3 regions of the Clostridium sp. ETTB3 genome follow, and region 3 is predicted to be linked to each of the others. Evidence: predicted binding sites of a transcription regulator. Region 3 holds the regulator's gene; each other region holds the start of a gene.
The links. The regulator HrcA, encoded in region 3, represses chaperone genes, less so after heat shock. The targets are predictions, from matches to a motif close to TGTTAGCACTCNNNNNNNNNGAGTGCTAACA.
Positions count from the first base shown of each region.

Region 1: htpG (molecular chaperone HtpG) is a predicted target of HrcA. The motif match lies at 2,116-2,146, and genes of this name have one in related genera.
Region 2: groES (co-chaperone GroES) is a predicted target of HrcA. The motif match lies at 1,840-1,870, and genes of this name have one in related genera.

Region 1 covers NZ_CP199832.1:1,400,382-1,407,470, reverse strand. The annotation lists gene ACUN06_RS06865 (acetyl-CoA carboxylase carboxyltransferase subunit alpha) at 1-314, shown strand, start outside; gene ACUN06_RS06860 (alpha-amylase family glycosyl hydrolase) at 612-1,961, shown strand; gene htpG (molecular chaperone HtpG) at 2,179-4,059, shown strand; gene ACUN06_RS06850 (hypothetical protein) at 4,304-4,828, shown strand; gene ACUN06_RS06845 (radical SAM protein) at 4,838-5,743, opposite strand; gene zapA (cell division protein ZapA) at 5,899-7,089, shown strand, end outside.
Region 2 covers NZ_CP199832.1:383,545-390,633, reverse strand. The annotation lists gene groL (chaperonin GroEL) at 1-1,511, opposite strand, end outside; gene groES (co-chaperone GroES) at 1,533-1,817, opposite strand; gene ACUN06_RS01855 (4Fe-4S dicluster domain-containing protein) at 2,095-3,603, opposite strand; gene ACUN06_RS01850 (M28 family metallopeptidase) at 3,881-4,948, opposite strand; gene ACUN06_RS01845 (DNA-3-methyladenine glycosylase family protein) at 5,023-5,946, opposite strand; gene ACUN06_RS01840 (C-GCAxxG-C-C family (seleno)protein) at 6,167-6,589, opposite strand; gene ACUN06_RS01835 (3-hydroxybutyryl-CoA dehydrogenase) at 6,721-7,089, opposite strand, start outside.
Region 3 covers NZ_CP199832.1:2,003,027-2,010,115, forward strand. The annotation lists gene dnaK (molecular chaperone DnaK) at 1-1,724, opposite strand, end outside; gene grpE (nucleotide exchange factor GrpE) at 1,776-2,384, opposite strand; gene hrcA (heat-inducible transcriptional repressor HrcA) at 2,403-3,431, opposite strand; gene hemW (radical SAM family heme chaperone HemW) at 3,623-4,753, opposite strand; gene lepA (translation elongation factor 4) at 4,877-6,682, opposite strand; gene ACUN06_RS09845 (hypothetical protein) at 6,817-7,089, opposite strand, start outside.

The DNA.
Region 1 (7,089 bases), 600 kb from region 3:
GTGATAAAGTATGGGCTTTAGAAAATTCAGTTTATTCTATTTTATCACCTGAAGGTTTTGCATCTATATTATTAAAGGATTCATCTAAAGCAAAGGAAGTTACTGAAATAATGGGAATAACTTCTTACGATTTACTTAATAAGGGTATAATTGAAAAAATAATAACTGAGCCTTCTGGTGGAGCTCAAAATGATATAAAATCAGTTGTTAAAGAATTAAAAAGTTCTTTAATAGTTGAAATTAATAATTTAAAATCACTTGATATAAATGATCTTTTAGAAAAAAGATATAATAGATATAGAAAATTTTTTTAATTAAATATATATTTAAAGAAGCAAGTTAAATTTAATAACTTGCTTCTTTATTTTAAGGTAATTATACAGAGGTATGTGTAGCTCAACATACAAAATGTATCTACATTAATAATTATTACCAGTTTTTTCGTTTTATACACTTTAATTTTAAAAAAATTAATATTACAAAATTTTAACATTATTGTAATATTAATTAATAGCAACTATAGGAGAATATTATGAGTTTTTTTATATTATATATTATATGGTATAAATTAAATTTTATGATTATTGTAATTGATTTTAGGAGGTTATAAAATGACAAATTCAATAAAGGATGCAATATTTTATCATATATATCCTCTAGGGTTTTGTGGAGTAATAAATAACAAAGAAAAATCCACCAAAAATCTTGGATTAAATAAAATTGATAAAAATTGGATAAATCACTTTAACGACTTAGGGATAAACTCAATTTATTTTGGGCCGCTTTTTCAATCAACTTATCATGGTTATGATACAATTGATTACCTAAAAATAGATAATCGCTTGGGTACAAATGATGATTTTAAAAAATTAGTTTTTAAATTACATGAAAATAATATAAGTGTAATTTTAGATGGAGTTTTTAATCATGTAGGACGGGATTTTTGGGCTTTTAAAGATGTTCGAAATAAAAAATCAAATTCTATTTATTCCTCTTGGTTCAATATTAATTTTAATGGCAATAGTCATTATAATGATGGCTTTTATTATGAAGGTTGGGAAGGACATTATGATTTGGTTAAATTAAATTTATATAATCCTGAAGTTAAAAATTATTTATTTACTGTTGTAAAAACATGGATTGATGAATTTGATATAGATGGAATAAGATTAGATGTTGCTTACTTATTAGAAAAAAATTTTATAAGAGAATTACGTAAAAAAACTGATTCTTTTAAGAAAAACTTTTGGTTAATGGGTGAAATGATACATGGAGATTATAATACTATTGTTTCTCCTGAAATGCTTCATTCTGCAACTAATTATGAATTATATAAAGGATTATATTCAGGGCATAATGATAAAAATTACTTTGAAATTGCTTATTCATTGAATAGAGAATTTGGTGATTATGGTATTTATAAGAATATAAATTTATACAACTTCGTAGATAATCATGATGTAAATAGAATTGCTACCATGGTAGCAAATAAAAAATATTTAAATAATATTTATACAATACTATTTACTATTCCTGGAGTTCCATCAATTTATTATGGAAGTGAATGGGGAATTGAAGGAGATAGAAAAATTACAGACTTAAATCTTAGACCAGAGATTTTTCTTGAAAAATATGAAAATAATGAATTTGCAAAAAAAATAGAAAAGGAAATTTCTCAATTAATTTCAATTAGAAAGTCTAATATAGAGTTAACTCACGGAAACTATAAAGAAATTTTAGTTAAAAATAAGCAATTTATATTTGGACGTTGCTATAATGATAAATGGATATTAGTAGTATTAAATCTTGATGATAAAGATGAAATTCTTGAATTCAATGTACCTTTTAGCAACAAATCATTAATTAATTTAAAAAATACAAATGAACATTTTACTACTTTTAATAACAAACTACAACTTAATATACCTGCTTTTAGTAATAAAATATTAAAAGTTGAATAGTATAAAACACCATATTAGATATAAAAATAGAATAAGTTTTATATCTAATATGGCTTTTCTTATTTTAAAAAATTAATTATAATTTTACTTTTTTGTAAATAGTTTATTAATACTATTGACAATATATTTTTAGGTAGTAAAATAATTATTAGAGTGTTAGCACTCGTTAATGCAGAGTGCTAATAATTACTTTTTAGATTAAAAAGGAGAGAATTTTATGGAAACAAAACAATTTAAAGCAGAATCTAAGAGATTATTAGATTTAATGATTAATTCAATTTACACACATAGAGAGATCTTCTTAAGAGAGCTTATATCAAATGCAAGTGATGCAATTGATAAAATATATTATAAAGCTTTAGTAGATGATAGCATAAGCTTTAATAAAGATAATTATTTTATTAAAATATCTCTAGATAAAGCTTCTAGAACAATAAAAATAAGTGATACTGGAATAGGAATGACAAAGGAAGAATTAGATGATAATTTAGGAGTTATTGCTAAAAGTGGTTCATTAAAATTCAAAAAAGAAAATGAAATTAAAGATGGTTATGATATTATAGGACAATTTGGTGTAGGTTTTTATTCTTCATTTTTAATTGCTGATAAAGTTACTGTTATAAGTAAGGCATTTGAAAGTAATGAGGCTTATAAGTGGGAATCATCAGGAGTTGATGGATATGCAATAGAACCATGTTCTAAGGAATCTGTGGGAACAGATATTATTTTACACGTTAAAGAAAATAATGAAGATGAAAACTTTGATGAATATTTAGAAGAATATAAAATTAAAGCATTAATAAAAAAATATTCTGATTTCATACGTTACCCAATCAAAATGGATTTAACTGAGAGAAAACTTAAAGAAGGTTCAGAAAATGAATATGAAGATGTTATTGAAGAAAAAGTAGTAAATAGCATGGTTCCTATTTGGAGAAAAAATAAAAATGAGCTTACTACAGAAGATTATGATAATTTCTATAAAGAAAAACATTATGGATTTGATAAACCATTAAAGCATATTCATTTAAGTGTTGATGGAACAATTAGCTATAATGCAATTTTATATATTCCAGAAAGCATGCCTTATGATTTCTATACAAAGGATTATGAAAAAGGCTTAGAACTTTATTCTAATGGTGTAATGATTATGAATAAGTGTTCTGATTTATTACCTGATTATTTTGGATTTGTTAAAGGTATAGTTGACTCTGAAGACTTATCTTTAAATATTTCAAGAGAAATCTTACAACATGATAGGCAATTAAGATTTATAGCTAAAAATATTAAAAATAAAATTAAAAATGAGCTTGAAAAAATGCTTAAAAATGATAGAGAAAATTATGAAAAATTCTATAATTCATTTGGAAGAACTCTTAAGTTTGGTGTATATGATAATTTTGGGGCTGAAAAAGATGTACTTCAGGATTTATTAATGTTTTATTCATCAAAAGAAAAGAAGATGGTTACTTTAGATGAATATGTAACAAGAATGTCAGAAGATCAAAAATATATTTATTATGCAGTTGGTGAATCTATTGATAGAATAGAAAAACTTCCTCAAACAGAGTTATTATTAGATAAGGGGTACGAAATCTTATACTTTACTGATGATATTGATGAGTTTGCTATTAAGATATTAATGCAGTATAAAGAAAAAGAATTTAAGTCAGTTTCAAGTAGTGATTTAGGTATTGAAAATAATGATGCGGAATTAAAGGAAGAGGAAAATGATGCAGAAAATAAGGTATTATTTGAATCAATGAAAGAAATTTTAAAGGGTAAAATTAGTGCAGTTAAGATTTCTAAAAGATTAAAAAACCATCCTGTATGCTTATCAAATGAAGGTGATTTATCAATTGAAATGGAAAAAGTATTAAATCAAATGCCTAATTCTCAAGGCATAAAAGCTGATAAGGTTCTTGAAGTAAATGCTAATCATGAAGTATTTAAAGTATTAAAAGATGCTTATGAGCATGATAAAGATAAATTAAGTTTATATACTAACCTTTTATATAATCAAGCTTTATTAATTGAAGGATTAAGCATTTCAGATCCAGTAGAATTTACTAATGATATTTGCAAGTTAATGAAGTAATTAAATTTAATAAGAGGGTATATGCTATTTTCTGCATACACCCTCTTATTTTATTATTAATATTTAAATTTAACGCTAATTTCTTTAATTTCACCTTTAGAATTTTTTCTAATTGTTTTTTAGTAATAATTTATATTCATTGAACAAATAAGTTTTACAATCACTATTATTATCTTGTATAATCAAGCTTGTAGAACCATAAAATTATAACTAATGAAAATTTGAATAATGTTGGAGGATGAGTATGAGTATAAATGAAAATTTATTAAATGAAAAGATAAATCAATTAAAAAAAGGGCTTGAAATTATAGGTGCTGATAAAAAATTATATAGTAAATCTAATAGTGATATTATAAATAATATTTTAGAGATGGCTTTTAATGGAGACAGTATAAAGTTTACAATTGAAAATTCAGACTATACTATTGATGAATTAATTAAATGTAAACAAGCTTATGAAAAGCATTTTTTAAAGAATAAATCAACTACTTTAAATTCTATTGTATATAAAATAAAAAAATATGATACTTCTTTAGATTCTTTAATAAGAAAATATAAAAAAACTAGAGGATTAGAAGAATATAATAAGATATATGCAGGAATAAATAGAACTTATAGACTTGATATAAATAAATTACTCTTATCAAGTATAGTTAATATTGAAAATATATCTGATTTAGATGAACAAGAACAATATTATGGAGATTACTTAAATCAAAAGAGAAAACAAATAATTGATGGTGTAGTAAGTAAGGTAGGGATAGTTTAATCTATCCCTTTAAACACCTTTATTATTAAAATCAGGTACAAACTCTTCTGTATCAGTTCCCCCACCTTGAATAAATCCATTTTTTACACCAATAGATAATGCATAATTTATTAAAGAATCATATAATTTAGGATTCACAGATTTGTTGATTTCTGGATAATCTTTTGCGTTATATAATGGAGTGTATTGATTCATTAAAGAAATAAATACATGATCTCCAAAATTATTATAAATTGAATCTATAACCTTTTTAGAATCAAATAATAATCCAGGTAACATTAAATGTCTTACAATTACACCTTTTTTCATTATATTATTTTCATCAAATACAGGCTCACCAACTTGTTTAATCATTTCTGAAATAATTTCAATTACATTTTTTGAATATCCTTTGATTTTAGAATATTTAATAGAATATTTATCATCAAAATATTTGAAATCGGGAAGATAAATATCAATATAACCATTTAAAGCTTTAATTGTTTCTAAAGTATCTGTTGAATTAGTATTATATACTATTGGTAATATTAATCCCTTTGATTTAGCAATTTTTATTGATTCAATTATTAATGGAACATAATGTGTTGGAGTAACTAAATTGATATTGTTTGCTCCTTTATTCTGAAGTTCTATAAAAATTTCAGCAAGTCTTTCTATAGTAACTTGTTTTCCAAAACCATTTTGAGAAATTTTATGATTTTGACAAAAAACACATTTTAAATTACAATTTGAAAAAAAAACCGTACCAGATCCCTTTGCCCCTGAAATACATGGTTCTTCCCAAAAATGTAAATCCGCACGTGCTATTTTTATAATGTTATCAGTTTTACATACCCCAATAATATTTTTATTTCTATTTATATTGCAATTTCTAATGCATAAATTACAGTTATCTAACATATCAATATTGTTCATATTTAATACCTCTTAATTTTAAGTTACTTTTATCAAAAAATAATTAATTAAAAGTATAGCAATTTATACTGAATTTATCAATTTAAAGTAGTATATAGTTATTTAGTATTAATTGTGATATAATTGTTCCATAATCAATATGTGAGAGGTGCAAGATGAATACAGTAACTGTTATAATAAATGATGTGGAATACAATTTAAGAGGAAAAGAAGACGAAAAATATTTGTTAGACGTTGCAGCTTATGTTGATACTAAAATTAAAGAAATTTCAGGAACTAATAAAAAACTTAGTACAAGCTCTGCTGCAGTATTAACTGCTGTAAATATAGCCGATGAACTTTTTAAATGTGATTTAGAAATTGGAGATATAACAAAGAAAAAAAATTCTCTTGAAGAACGTCACTTAACTCTTAAAGAGCGTTTAAGAGAATTAAAAATAGAAATAGATGAAACTACAAAAGCTAGAACTGCAGAAGTAGAATCTTTAAAATCTACAATTAGTCAGTTAGAGGAAACAGTAAAAGAGTTTGAGAAAATAAAATCATTAAATCTTAAATTATCTAAAAAAATTGATGAAATAACAAAATCAAACAATGATTTAAATGCAGAAAATAATTATTTAAATGCAGAAATTGAAAAATTAACTGAATCTAAAAATCAAGAGATTGAAAGATTAACTGAATCAAAAAATGAAGAAATTGAAAAATTAACTAAAGCTAAAAATGAGGAAATTAAAACTTTAACTGAGTCTAAAAATCAAGAAATTGAAAAATTAACTAAAGCTAAAAATGGGGAAATTAAAACTTTAACTGAAGTTAAAAATCAAGAAATTGAAAGATTAACTAAAACTAACAATGAGGAAATTAAAACTTTAACTGAGTCTAAAAATCAAGAGGTTGAAAAGCTAACTGAATCTAAAAACAAATTAGAAACTAAGATTAAAAATCTTACTGAAGAAATAAATAGTAAAATTGAAAAAGAAAAATTCAATGAAGTATTAAATAAACTTCAAAAAACTCAAAAAATAAATATTATGCTTAGTGATGAAAATGATGATTTAAAAGAAAAAGTTGAAAATTATAATATAAAAATTAATGATTATTCTTCTGAAAACTCAAAGCTTAAAGAAAATGTTAATACCTTAAATGAATCTATTAAATGTAAAGAAGCTGAACTTGAAGAATTTAAAGAGTTAAATGCAAAACAAAGCCTAGAAGAAAAAGTTTCTTTAGAAAATAAAATATCATCTTTAGAAAAAGATTTAAAAGATGCCTTAAATAAAAAGGAATTATTTAAATCACGTAACAGAGAAATTAATTTCCAATTACAAAACTTTAAATATAAA
Region 2 (7,089 bases), 1.2 Mb from region 3:
TTTTGAAGTGCACTTCTTGTAACTTTAGTTGGGTCAACAATTCCTGCCTTAATCATATTTACATATTCATCATGTAATGCATCATATCCCATTCCTGCATCACTATTCTTAACTTTTTCAATAATTACAGAACCCTCAAGTCCTGCATTAGTAGAAATTTGTCTCATTGGTTCTTCTAATGCTCTAACTATAATATTGATACCAACTTGAGTATCAGCAACATCAGATTTTAATTCTGCAATCTTATTGATTACATTAACATAAGCAGTTCCACCACCTGGTACTATACCCTCTTCAACAGCAGCCTTAGTAGCAGCTAAAGCATCTTCTATTCTAAGTTTTCTTTCCTTAAGCTCAGTTTCTGTAGCAGCTCCAACCTTAATTACTGCAACACCACCAGCAAGCTTAGCTAATCTTTCTTGTAATTTTTCTTTGTCAAATTCTGAAGTAGTTTCTTCTATTTGAGTTTTTATTTGACCAATTCTTTCCTTGATAGCATTACTATCACCCTTACCATTTACTATTGTAGTATTTTCCTTAGTGATTTTAACACTTTCTGCTTGGCCTAGCATATCTATAGTAGTTTCCTTTAAGTCTCTTCCTAATTCTTCAGAAATTACTTGACCACCAGTTAATATAGCTATATCTTGAAGCATTTCTTTTCTTCTATCACCAAATCCAGGTGCTTTAACAGCTACACAGTTAAATGTTCCTCTTAATTTATTAACTACTAATGTAGCCATTGCTTCTCCTTCAATATCTTCAGCTATTATTAATAACTTCTTACCAGCTTGAACTATTTGCTCTAATACAGGTAATATTTCTTGTATATTACTTATCTTTTTATCAGTTATTAATATAAGTGGATTATCTAAAACTGCTTCCATCTTTTCTGTATCAGTTACCATGTAAGGAGAAATATATCCTCTATCAAATTGCATACCTTCAACTACATCTAATTCAGTTCCCATTGATTTAGATTCTTCAACAGTAATAACCCCTTCATTTCCTACCTTTTCCATAGCATCTGAAATAAGCTTACCTATTTCATCATCTGCAGCTGAAATAGCAGCAACTCTAGCTATATCCTCTTTACCATTAACAGGCTTAGATATTTCTAATATTCCCTTAACAGCTTCTTCAACTGCCATTCTTATACCATTTCTAAGTAACATAGGATTTGCACCAGCAGTTACATTTTTTAACCCTTCTCTTATAATAGCTTGAGCTAAAAGAGTAGCTGTTGTAGTACCATCACCTGCAACATCATTAGTTTTTGTTGCAACTTCTTTTACTAGCTGAGCTCCCATATTTTCATATGGATCTTCTAATTCTATTTCTCTTGCTATTGAAACACCATCATTAGTAATAAGTGGTGAACCAAATTTCTTATCTAAAACTACATTTCTTCCTTTAGGTCCTAAAGTTACCTTTACTGTATCAGCAAGTTTATCAACACCAACTTGCATTGCTCTTCTAGCTTCTTCACCAAATTGTATCATCTTTGCCATAAAAAATTACCTCCTAATAAATTACTCTACTATTGCTAGTATATCGTCTTGTTTTAATATAATATATTCTTCGCCTTCAACCTTTACATCTGTTCCAGCATACTTTGAATATAATACTTTATTTCCAACTTCAACATCCATAGGCACTCTCTTTCCTTCAACTAATGCCCCTGGTCCTATTGCAACAACTGTAGCTTCTTGTGGTTGTTCCTTAGCACTTCCAGTTAAAACTATCCCACTTTTTGTTGTTGTTTCCGCTTCTAATTTTTTTATTACTACTCTATCACCTAATGGTCTTATATTCATAAATAAACCCTCCTATATTTTTTTTTAGCACTCACTAATATAGAGTGCTAATACCTTTATATTTATAATATAATTTATAAAGTAATCTTTCAACAATTACTTTCTATATTATTACCTTACTAAGGCCAAATATTACTAATTAGACTAATTTATTTTTAATTTACTTTGTTTTCCATTATTTTTCTTACTATTACTTTTACTACTAATATATTAATATTTTATTTAGTTGTAAAATACAGTATTTAGTTTAAATTTATAAAAATTTAATATCTTAAAATTATTTTTCTAAATCAGATTCTCTTTCTAAATTTACTCCTTCAAACTCCTCAAGAGTTTTATTTTTAAGTACAGACTTTATAGTAGTTCCATTATTTATTTTAGTAAATGCAACTTTAGCTCTCATTGGTGGTGCAATTACACCCGCACCATTTATACATCCACCTTCACACATCATTCCTTCAATAAAGTTTCCTGGAAGTCTTCCTACCTTAGCAAGCATCATAGTTTTCTTACAGTCAAGTCCTGATGTTGGTATTGGTTTAAATTCAACTTCATCAACACCACTATCAGCAATATAATTTTTAATAGCAGCAGTTAACCCTCCAGAAGCACCAAAATTTCTTCCAAATACAGATGCATCATTAACATTTTCCTCTTCACATTCAAATGGATTAACATTAAAAGCTTCAAACAAAGCAAGTAATTCTTCAAATGTTAAAACATAATCAACAGCATCACTTACTCCTAATCTAACAGCTTCACTTTTTTTAGCAGTACAAGGACCTATAAATACAACTTTAGCATCTGGTTCATTTTTCTTTATATATCTTGCAGCTGCAACCATTGGTGATACAGTTCCTGAAATTTTATCTTTTTCAGTTGGATTAATCTTTTCAATAAAATTTAAGAATCCAGGACAACAAGAATTAGTCATGTACTTATCTCCTCTTTTCATTCTTTCAACAAATTCATTTGCTTCATGAACAGTTACTGCATCTGCACCTAATGCAGCTTCTATCATTTCTTCAAATCCTAATGTTCTAATAGCATTTCTAATCTTACCATAATTCATAGTTGGACCAAATTGTCCTGTTATTGCAGGCGCTACTACAGCATACATTTTTCTCTTTCTTGCAAGTCTCTTTGCAACTGGAACAATTAAGCTCTTATCTGAAATTGCTCCAAAAGGACATGCTCTCATACAAGAACCACAATTAACACATAATTCTTCCTTAATCATAGCTCGTCTATCATTAGGATTAATATCTAATGCTCCTGTTGGACATGATCTCTTACAGGGTCTCATAACTTCTGATATTGCATCATATGGACATGCTTTTTTACATGAACCACATTCCTTGCATAACTCTTGATTTATATATGCTCTTCCATTAACAATTGTAATTGCCCCAAAATTACATGCTTCTTGACATCTATGAGCAAGACAATTTCTACAAGAATCTGTTACATTAAATTTATTTATAGGACATCTATCACATGCTGCCTCAATAACATATATAATTTGTTCATCTGGTCTAATATCAATTAAATCCGGTTCTGGATTATCACCATTTGCTAAATATCCTGCAGCAAGCTTTGCCCTTTCTAAAACAATAGCTCTTTCCTTATAAACACAACATCTATATTGTGCAACATCCCCCTTAATAACTTCATAAGGGACCTTTTCAATACTTTCTAAACTAATTTCATCATTTTTTGCAAGTCTTGCAACTTCTGTTAACACTTCATGTTTTAATTTTTTAAGCTGAGTTTCAAACTTAAACATCTCACCACTCCCCCTGTATTGTATACCACTTTTAATTATACAATATTTTACCATTTATTCCATCTATTTAATGATGTCTTAATAAATATTTTTACATATAAACTTCAACACTAATCATCAAATATTTATTTTTTTACTAATTAATTAATAAAAAAAGTAGCAATGATTTTTTGAATTCAGCTGCTCCCTGTCTACTTAACAAGGAGTAGTTCAAATTTTTCATTACTACTTTTTCCTAATTATTTAAAATAACTTTAATTTATCTAGTTTTAAAACTTTAATAAATTTTATTATCATTTTTTATTATAAAATCAACTAATGCATCTTTTATATTCTCAATTAATTTACAATCAACTATAGACATATTATCATCTTCAGTATGTACAATTTCTGTAATTCCATCCTGCCCTATTATTAATGAAGCATCATTTGCCCTTCTAAATGACATGTGATCGCTACTTCCAACAATTACACCCTCTTCATTCATTGCATAAGGAACAATTTCATAATAAACTTCATTTTCATCTAAAACTTCAATAAAATCATCATATAACTCTTGAGATAATGGATCATTATTTTTTACTGCTAATCCATTATTTCCCCTAACCCCAATGCAATCAATATTTATATCATACCATTTATCATATTTATCTCTAAATTCACTTACAAATTTTCTGCTTCCTATTAATCCAAGCTCTTCAGCATTAAATGCAGCAAAAATTATATCATAAGGCGGCTTATTATCATTATAATAAGCTGATAATTCCTTGGCTGTTTCAAGTAAAGTAGCCACACCAGATGCATTATCTATTGCTCCTTGTATTTTATTAACTGAAATTTGTTGTGACTCAGTATTAGTAGCAGCTTCTTCTAATTTACTTCTTATTGTTACATGATCAAAATGAGCCGAAATTACAATTGCCTTAGAACTATCTTCACCTTTAATCACTCCAATTATATTATCAACCTCATTTTTATTATCCCCAGCAGGATTAAAAAAAGACCTCATTTCATTATTTAAATCAACAACTTCAAGATAACTTTCATCATTAAATGGCTCCAATCCAATTGCTTCATAATAATTTTGTATAAATTGAGCTGATTTAGTATTTGCATCAGTTCCTACTAGTCTTGATAAATATTCTTCACTAGTAAGCTCATTCATTATTGCTTCAATATTTAACTCTTCTGCATTGCTACCAGGCTCTTCATAAATCTTTTGTTCTTTTGTTAATATACCTTTACTAAGTACACTTTGACTTAAATTACTTCCACATCCAGTAAAAATTAAACTTGCTATTAATGCACTAGAAATTAATGATATTAACCTTTTTCCTAAATACATAGTGACCTCCCATAAATATGTTACTTCACTTTATATTTACCCTATTATTCCAATAATATACGCTTAATTCAACACTATTCTACTTTTATATTATTTTCTCTTGCATAATAAAATAAGTATTGTTGAGCAAGTCCTGCTAACTCTCCAAACTTTTCTCTACCAAAGACTCTTATTTTATTTAATGACACATCTGGTGCTAAATAAAAATGTATCATTGCCCTCTTTATCCAAACATCTACTGGAAATGCTGAATGCTTACTCATTGAAAATAACATTATACAATCAGCCACTTTTGCTCCAACTCCCATAAAGTTTTGAAGTGCCTTATGGCATTCATCAACAGGTAATGATTTTATATATTCTAAATCAAATTGTTGTAATTCATCATTTAATGTTCCATTCCTTTTAGCTTCATTTGCAGCATTTACTTTTGCAATAGTATCTACTATGTATTTACTTCTAAAAGATGCACCTGTTTCTTTTATTTCATCTAAAGTTGCTTCTTTTAATTGTTCAGGAGTTGGAAAAGCATAATATACATTCCCATTATACTCAATTTTATCTCCCCATTTTTCAGATATTTTTTTAATTGTCTTCATTATTGAAGGAATACTATTTCTTGCTGAAATTATAAAACTTATTAACATTTCAAATGGATCTTGATTTAATATTCTTATACCATATCCAAATTCAACACTTTTTCTTAAAAGCTCATCTTTCGATAATTCTTCCTTTATTTTTTCATAATCAACATTTAAATCGAAATAATTTTTCCAAATTTCATTAAAATCCTTCATATTAGTATTAATAATTGTTACTGTACTTCCATTTTGAATTACTTCAATTACTCTTCTATATGCAATTATTACATAATTTGTATCACTAATTCTTTCCCATCTAAAGCATTGTCCACACTCAAGTATTTGCTTTATATTAAAGTCTTTTACATTTTCTAATATTATTGTGTTATCTTTTTCTATTAAATTTGTATAATTCATCCTTACACTCCCTGTTATAAAAAAATATAAATCTTTTCTTTATATTTTTTATTTTTTCTAACTTAATATTTTTATATTCTATAAATAATTCTTATTAAATGATAATATTTATTTTTTATATTATATTAATAAATCAACTTTTTCAACATTATCCTATATTGCTATTATTTATACTAAAATGAAATTATTTTTTATATTTAAATATATAAATGTAATTATTTTATCTATTTATAGAATAAATCGAACTATATTCATTTATTATTTCTTGCAACAATTCTGCAGATACCATCATCATTTTTGAACACCTATTTTCTAAATCATAATAGTTTTCTTTTAATGATATACAATCCAATGAATTCATCTTCATATTAAATTCATTTAAAAATTTACTTGTCATTTCCTTTACATGTGGACTTTTATGCCCCCTATCATTTGTAAACATTAATGCTAAAACTGATATAGCTCCAGTTGCTGCACCACACACACTTCCAATTGCCATTCCACCACCAAAAGAAGCCATAGTCATTAAAGTTTGTTTTGAAATATTTAAATCATATTCTTCATTTGCTGCTACTAACATACACTCTGCACAATTTAAATCATATTTTTTATCATAATATTTGTTAACTAAATCAACTAACATAATATACTCATCCTCCAATATTAATAAATTTCTATTATATATTTAATTTTATTAATACTTATTATTTATGTAAAGTTTATAAATAATAAGGAGTAATTACCTTCTAGCAATTACCCCTTATCAATTATAAATTAAGCATTATAGTTATAGAATCCTCTTCCTGATTTTCTTCCTAACCATCCAGCTCTAACATATTTTCTTAAAATACTGCTTGATCTATATTTTGTATCTCCTGTTTCATTATATAAAACATCCATAATTGCTAAGCAAACATCTAATCCAATTAAATCACCTAATGCTAAAGGTCCCATTGGATGATTTGCACCATATTTCATAGCTGTATCTATATCTTCTACTGATGCAATTCCTTCTTGAAGAATAAATGAAGCTTCATTAATCATTGGAATAAGTATTCTATTAACTACAAATCCTGGTGCTTCTTCTACTTCAACAGGCTCCTTTCCAATTGCTACAGATAACTCTTTAACTGCATCAAAAGT
Region 3 (7,089 bases):
TACATCTTAGAAGAAATAGCATAGAATTCTTGAGTTAATTCTTCAGTTGCTTTCTTAATTGCTTCTAAATCTTCTCCATCTTTAACAGCTTTTAATGCATCTAATTTTGCTGTAATCTTAGCCTTATCATCAGCAGAAACCTTGTCTCCAAGCTCTTCTAATTGCTTTTCTGTTTGATATGCTAATTGATCTGCATTATTTTTAGTTTCAATTGATTCTTTTCTCTTCTTATCTTCTTCAGCAAACTTTTCTGCTTCTTTTACAGCCTTATCTACTTCTTCTTCAGAAAGGTTAGTTGAAGCTGTAATTGTAATATTTGCTTCCTTACCAGTTCCCTTATCCATAGCAGATACTTTAACAATACCGTTAGCATCTATATCAAATGTAACTTCGATTTGAGGAATTCCTCTTGGAGCTGGAGCTATTCCTGATAAAGTAAATCTACCTAAAGTCTTGTTATCACTTGCCATTTGTCTTTCACCTTGAACAACGTGAATTTCAACTGATGTTTGACCATCTGCAGCAGTTGAGAACACTTGACTCTTCTTAGCTGGAATAGTTGTATTTCTTTCAATTAATGGAGTTGCAACTCCACCTAAAGTTTCTATACCTAATGTTAATGGTGTAACGTCTAATAATAATACATCTTTAACTTCACCAGTTAATACACCTGCTTGAATTGCAGCACCCATAGCTACACATTCATCTGGGTTAACTCCTTTTGAAGGTTCTTTTCCTGTAAAGTTTTTAACAGCTTCTTGAACTGCAGGTATTCTAGTTGATCCACCAACTAATATAACTTTATCAATTTGACCAATTGATAATCCAGCATCACTTAATGCTTTCTTCATTGGTTCTATTGATCTTTGAACTAAATCATGAGTTAATTCATTGAATTTTGCTCTAGTTAAGTTCATATCAATGTGCTTTGGACCAGTTGCATCAGCAGTGATGAATGGTAAGTTTATATTTGTTTGCATTGATGAAGATAATTCAATCTTAGCTTTTTCTGCTGCTTCTTTTAATCTTTGAACTGCACTCTTATCATTTCTTAAGTCAATTCCATATTGTGATTTAAAATCATTTGCTATATAATCAATGATTTTTTGGTCAAAGTCATCTCCACCTAAGTGAGTATCTCCATTTGTAGATAGTACTTCGAATACACCATCACCTAATTCAAGTATAGATACGTCAAATGTACCTCCACCTAAGTCATAAACGAATATCTTTTCACTATGGTCAGTCTTATCTAATCCATAAGCTAATGAAGCAGCAGTTGGTTCGTTTATTATTCTTAATACTTCTAATCCTGCTATTCTACCAGCATCTTTAGTTGCTTGTCTTTGAGCATCATTAAAATAAGCTGGAACAGTTATAACTGCTTGAGTTACAGGTTCACCTAAATATGCTTCTGCATCAGCTTTAATTTTTTGAAGTATCATTGCTGATATTTCTTGTGGTGAATAAACTTTATCATCAACATGAGTTTTGTGATCAGTTCCCATTTCTCTCTTTATAGAAATTATTGTATGTTCTGGATTTGTAATTGCTTGTCTTTTAGCAATTTGTCCTACTAATCTTTCACCATTAGCTTGGAATGAAACTACTGATGGAGTAGTTCTAGCACCTTCAGAGTTAGTGATTACTACTGGTTCTCCACCTTCCATTACAGCTACACATGAGTTTGTTGTACCTAAATCAATACCTATTATTTTTCCCATAATATATTTCCTCCTTGAACTTTACATATATATTGTAAATTTACTTACTTACTATTTTGCTACAGTAACCATTGAATATCTGATTACTTTATCTCCTCTTTTATATCCTTTTTGATATACTTGGGCTATATCATTAGTTGATAAATTTGCATCTTCAACTACCGAAATTGCTTGATGGAAATTCGGATCAAATCCATTATTTGTATCAATTTCTTCTACACCTAATTTTTCTAAAGAGTTTATGAATCCTTTTATTGTCATCTCTACTCCCTTTTTAAGATCTTCTACAGTTCCATCAACTGCTATAGCTCTTTCTAAATTATCAGCTACAGGAAGTATTTCCTTTAATACATCTGTACAAGCATCTGTATATATTCCTTCCTTTTCTTTAGCTGTTCTTTTTCTATAGTTATCATACTCAGCTGTTAATCTAAGTAATCTTTCTTTTAAAGCATCAACTTCATTAGAAAGCTTTTTGTTTTCATCTTTCATCTTTCCTATTAAAGCTAAATCATCATTTTCTGTATATTCTTCAACTATTTCTTCAGCTTCTTCTTTTGAAGTAGCTTCTGTATCTTCTGTTACAAGTTCATTTTCTTCTACAGCTGATTGATTTTCTTTAGTTATTTCTTCAGCTTTAAAATCTTTGTTTTCTTCCATCCTTACACCTCATCTCATTCAATACTCTTGATCCTTAAGACTTTTGTTTAATTCTTTCATAACTTGAGACATTATAGTAACTACTTTAGAATAATTTATTCTTTGCGGACCAATCAATCCAACACTTCCAATAGGTCTTCCGCCTAAAAAATATTCTGCTGTTATAACTGAACAATCCTTAGCTTCTGGAATATAATTTTCCTCACCAATTTTTATTGATATATCTCCACTATTCTCTAATAGTTCTATAACACAATCCTTATTACTTATTAGTTGAAGAACTTCCTTTGCTTTTTCAATATCGTTATACTCTGGATAATTGAAAAGATTTGTTGTTCCTTCAACTACAAAGTCAGATTTTGAATTATTATTTAAACTATCATATAAAGCTGGAAGTATCGCATTAAATAAATCATCGAAACCAACTAATTCATTTTTTAGTTCATTAATAACTTCTAAATTTATAGCTTCTATTGTTAAATTTTTAAGTCTTGAATTTAATACTTCATTTATTCTAAGAAGCTCCTGATTACTTGTAATAGAATTAACTTTAATTCTGTGATTTTTTATAACACCACTATCAGTTGCAATTACAATAATTAAATTAAAATCATCAATTCTTATTAATTGTAATGATCTTATATAGCTTCTTTTCATAGATGGTGTTTGAACTATACACGTTAAGTTTGTTAATTCTGATAATAAAACACAAGCTTCTTTTAATATTGTATCAACTTCATGCATAGCTGAATTAATTAAATATTCCTTAATTCTAAGCTCTTCATCCCTACTTAACTTTGGTCTTTCCATTAACTTATCAACATATAATCTATATCCCTTACTAGAAGGAATTCTTCCTGCTGATGTGTGAGGCTGTTCTAAATAGCCCATTTCCTCCAAATCTGCCATTTCATTTCTAATTGTTGCAGATCCTACACCTAAGTCATACTTTTTAGCTATCGTTCTAGATCCAACAGGTTCTCCTGTTACTATATAGTCATTAATAATGGCTTGAAGTATTTTTATCTTTCTTTCATCAATTGCCATTTTATCACCCCTATTGTTAGCACTCATCAAAGTAGAGTGCTAATGACTACAATATCAATATATTCTTATTTGTTTTTTTTGTCAATTTCGTATTTCTTTAAATTTTGAACTATTTTTTTATATAATTTAATTTTTTCTTTATTATCTCTTCCCATCTCTTTATTACTCCTATTTTCTCACTATTTCACTTTTCACTTTTCTAATATAAAATCAGACATTACATAATTAGATAGTTCCAATCCTTTTAAAGTTAAAAACATCTTATCTTCCTCTAAAATTAATAAACCATCTTTTATATTTTTCTCAATCACCTTATCATATATACTTCTTATATCTTTATTAAATTTTTTATTAAAAATTTTTAAATCTATTCCGCATATCATTCTTAATCCCATAAAAATAAATTCTTCAATTTCATCATTTATAGAATTTTTATGCTCTTCAACTATTGTATTTTCATTATTATTTATCTTTTTTATATATTCATTTATATCACTTTCATTTACCATTCTTGTTCCATTTATATAAGAACTACTTGCACTTCCCACACCTATATATTCATTTAATGACCAATAAACCTTATTATGCTCACATTCCTTTTCATTTAAAGAAAAGTTAGATATTTCATATTGATGATATCCTCTTTCCTTTAATATATCCTTAGTTAATTTATCCATTATTCTTTCATCATCTTCAGAAGGTAAATTTAATTTATTTTTGTTATATAAACTATAAAAAGCAGTTCCTTCTTCAATTATTAAACTATAGGCAGAAATATGATCTGGTCTTAAATCACATACTTTTTCTAATGTCTCCTTCCATAAATCTACTGTTAAATTTGGTAATCCATACATTAAATCAACATTTATATTTTCAAATCCAATATCTCTTGCTAAATTATAATTTTCTAAAAATTCTTCAAATGTATGTATACGCCCTATTTCCTTTAATAATTTATTGTTACAAGATTGTAATCCAAAACTTATTCTATTAACTCCACTTTTTTTCATTACCATTAATTTCTCTTTTGTTAATGTTCCTGGATTACATTCCATGGAATATTCTATATCTTTTGATAAATTTAAATTTTTAATAACCTTTAATAATTTTTCTAACTCTTTAGTTTCTAAATAAGATGGAGTTCCTCCACCAATAAAAATAGTTTTTATTATATAATTAGAACACTTTTCTTTTATTTCTTTTATTAATGCATCTATATATTCTTCTCTATATTTTTCCTTTCCTGCAAATGTTGGAAAATCACAATAAAAACATCTTTGCTTACAAAATGGAATATGTACATATAAACTAATTTCTTTCATTAACTTTACTCCTATTTTCAATATTACTTATTTATCAGCTTAACTATCCAATAAATAATTTGTAAAATTTATTATATTTTTTATCTATGAAAAAAAGATGCTACAAAATGTAGCATCCTAATATTAATCAACTTTAAGAACAGCCATAAATGCTTCTTGTGGTACCTCTACAGATCCCACTTGTCTCATTCTCTTTTTACCTTCTTTTTGCTTTTCAAGAAGTTTCTTCTTTCTTGAAATATCTCCACCATAACATTTAGCAAGTACGTCTTTTCTCATAGCTTTAACAGTTTCCCTAGCTATAACCTTAGATCCTACTGCAGCTTGAATTGGAACTTCAAACATTTGTCTTGGAATAATTTCCTTAAGTTTTTCTGCAATTCCTCTTCCCTTATGGTATGCTCTTTCCTTTGGAACAATCATTGATAAAGCATCAACTATATCTCCATTTAAAAGTATATCAAGCTTAACAAGCTCTGTTTTAGTATATCCTTTAAATTCATAATCAAATGAAGCATAACCTCTTGTTCTTGATTTTAAAGTATCAAAGAAGTCATAAACAATTTCATTTAATGGAATATCATAGTTTATGCATACTCTTGTTTCTTCTAAGTATTGCATATCTATATAAACTCCTCTTCTTTCTTGACATAAGTCCATTATAGCTCCAACATATTCAGTTGGTGCAATTACAGATGCCTTAACAATTGGCTCTTCCATAGAATCTATTTCTGTTGGTTCTGGTAAATTAGTTGGATTTGTTAAATCTATAGTTTCACCATTTGTTTTAGTAACTTTATATATAACAGATGGAGCTGTTGTTATAATATCTAAGTTAAATTCTCTTTCTATTCTTTCTTGAATTATTTCCATATGAAGTAATCCAAGGAATCCACATCTAAACCCAAATCCTAATGCAATAGATGTTTCTGGTTCAAAATCTAATGCAGCATCATTTATTTGTAATTTTTCTAATGCTTCTCTTAATTCATCATACTTAGCTCCATCAACTGGATAAATACCTGAATAAACCATTGGTACTGCTTTTTTATATCCTGGTAATGCATGTTCTGTTGGTCTTTCTGATTCTGTAATAGTATCCCCAACTCTAGCATCAGCAACATTTTTTATAGATGCTGTTATATATCCAACATCCCCAGCCATAAGTTCAGCTGTTGAGAATAGCTTTGGAGTAAACACTCCTACTTCAACTACATCATAAACCTTATTTGTATTCATAAGCTTTATTTTAGTTCCTGCTTTAACTTTACCATCTAATATTCTTACATAACATACAACACCCTTATAACTGTCATAATATGAATCAAATATTAAAGCTTTAAGTGGAGCTTCTTCATCTCCATTTGGTGCAGGTATCTTTTCAATTATAGTTTCAAGTACATCTTCAACATTTAAACCTGTTTTTGCAGAAATCATTGGTGCATCCTCTGCTTCAATACCAATAACATCTTCAATTTCTTCTTTTACTTCATCTGGTCTAGCAGATGGTAAATCTATCTTATTAATAATAGGTGCAATTTCTAAATCATTATCTAATGCAAGATAACAATTTGCTAAAGTTTGAGCTTCAATACCTTGTGTTGCATCAACTACAAGAAGTGCCCCCTCACAAGCTGCTAAACTTCTTGAAACCTCATATGTGAAGTCTACGTGCCCTGGAGTATCAATTAAATTTAATATATACTCTTCACCATCTTCACGTCTATAAACAAGTCTTGCTGCTTGAGATTTTATTGTAATCCCTCTTTCTCTTTCAATTTCCATATTATCAAGAACTTGTTCTTCCATTTCTCTTTTAGTAAGAGTCCCTGTAATTTCTAATAATCTGTCCGCTAGGGTTGACTTACCATGATCTATATGTGCTACTATTGAAAAGTTTCTAATCTTTGATTGTCTATTACTTTGCATATATCTTAACTGCTATAAAATATTAAGCAGCTTCTTCACCCCCATATTGTTAAATCAAGCTAAATTATAACATAGAGTATAGAGTAAGTGTCAAGAATATTAGCACTTATAATTATATTAACTTAAATATATTACTATTTACTGTTGTTTTTTATAAACTCATTTATATTTTTGTCAAAATCACTTTCTTTATAATTGCTATTTTCTTTATTATTTTTTGTAATTCCACTTATTTTATCCCTTATATTTATATAAGCTTTATTAGTATATGTTGCTAAATCCTTAATAAAATTCATAATAAAATTATTATTAGTTAAATTAATATACTTATTATAAAACTTAACTGTTGCCATTCCATCATTTTTTTCTCCAACATAAATTTTAATAGGACTTTTATCCATTATAAA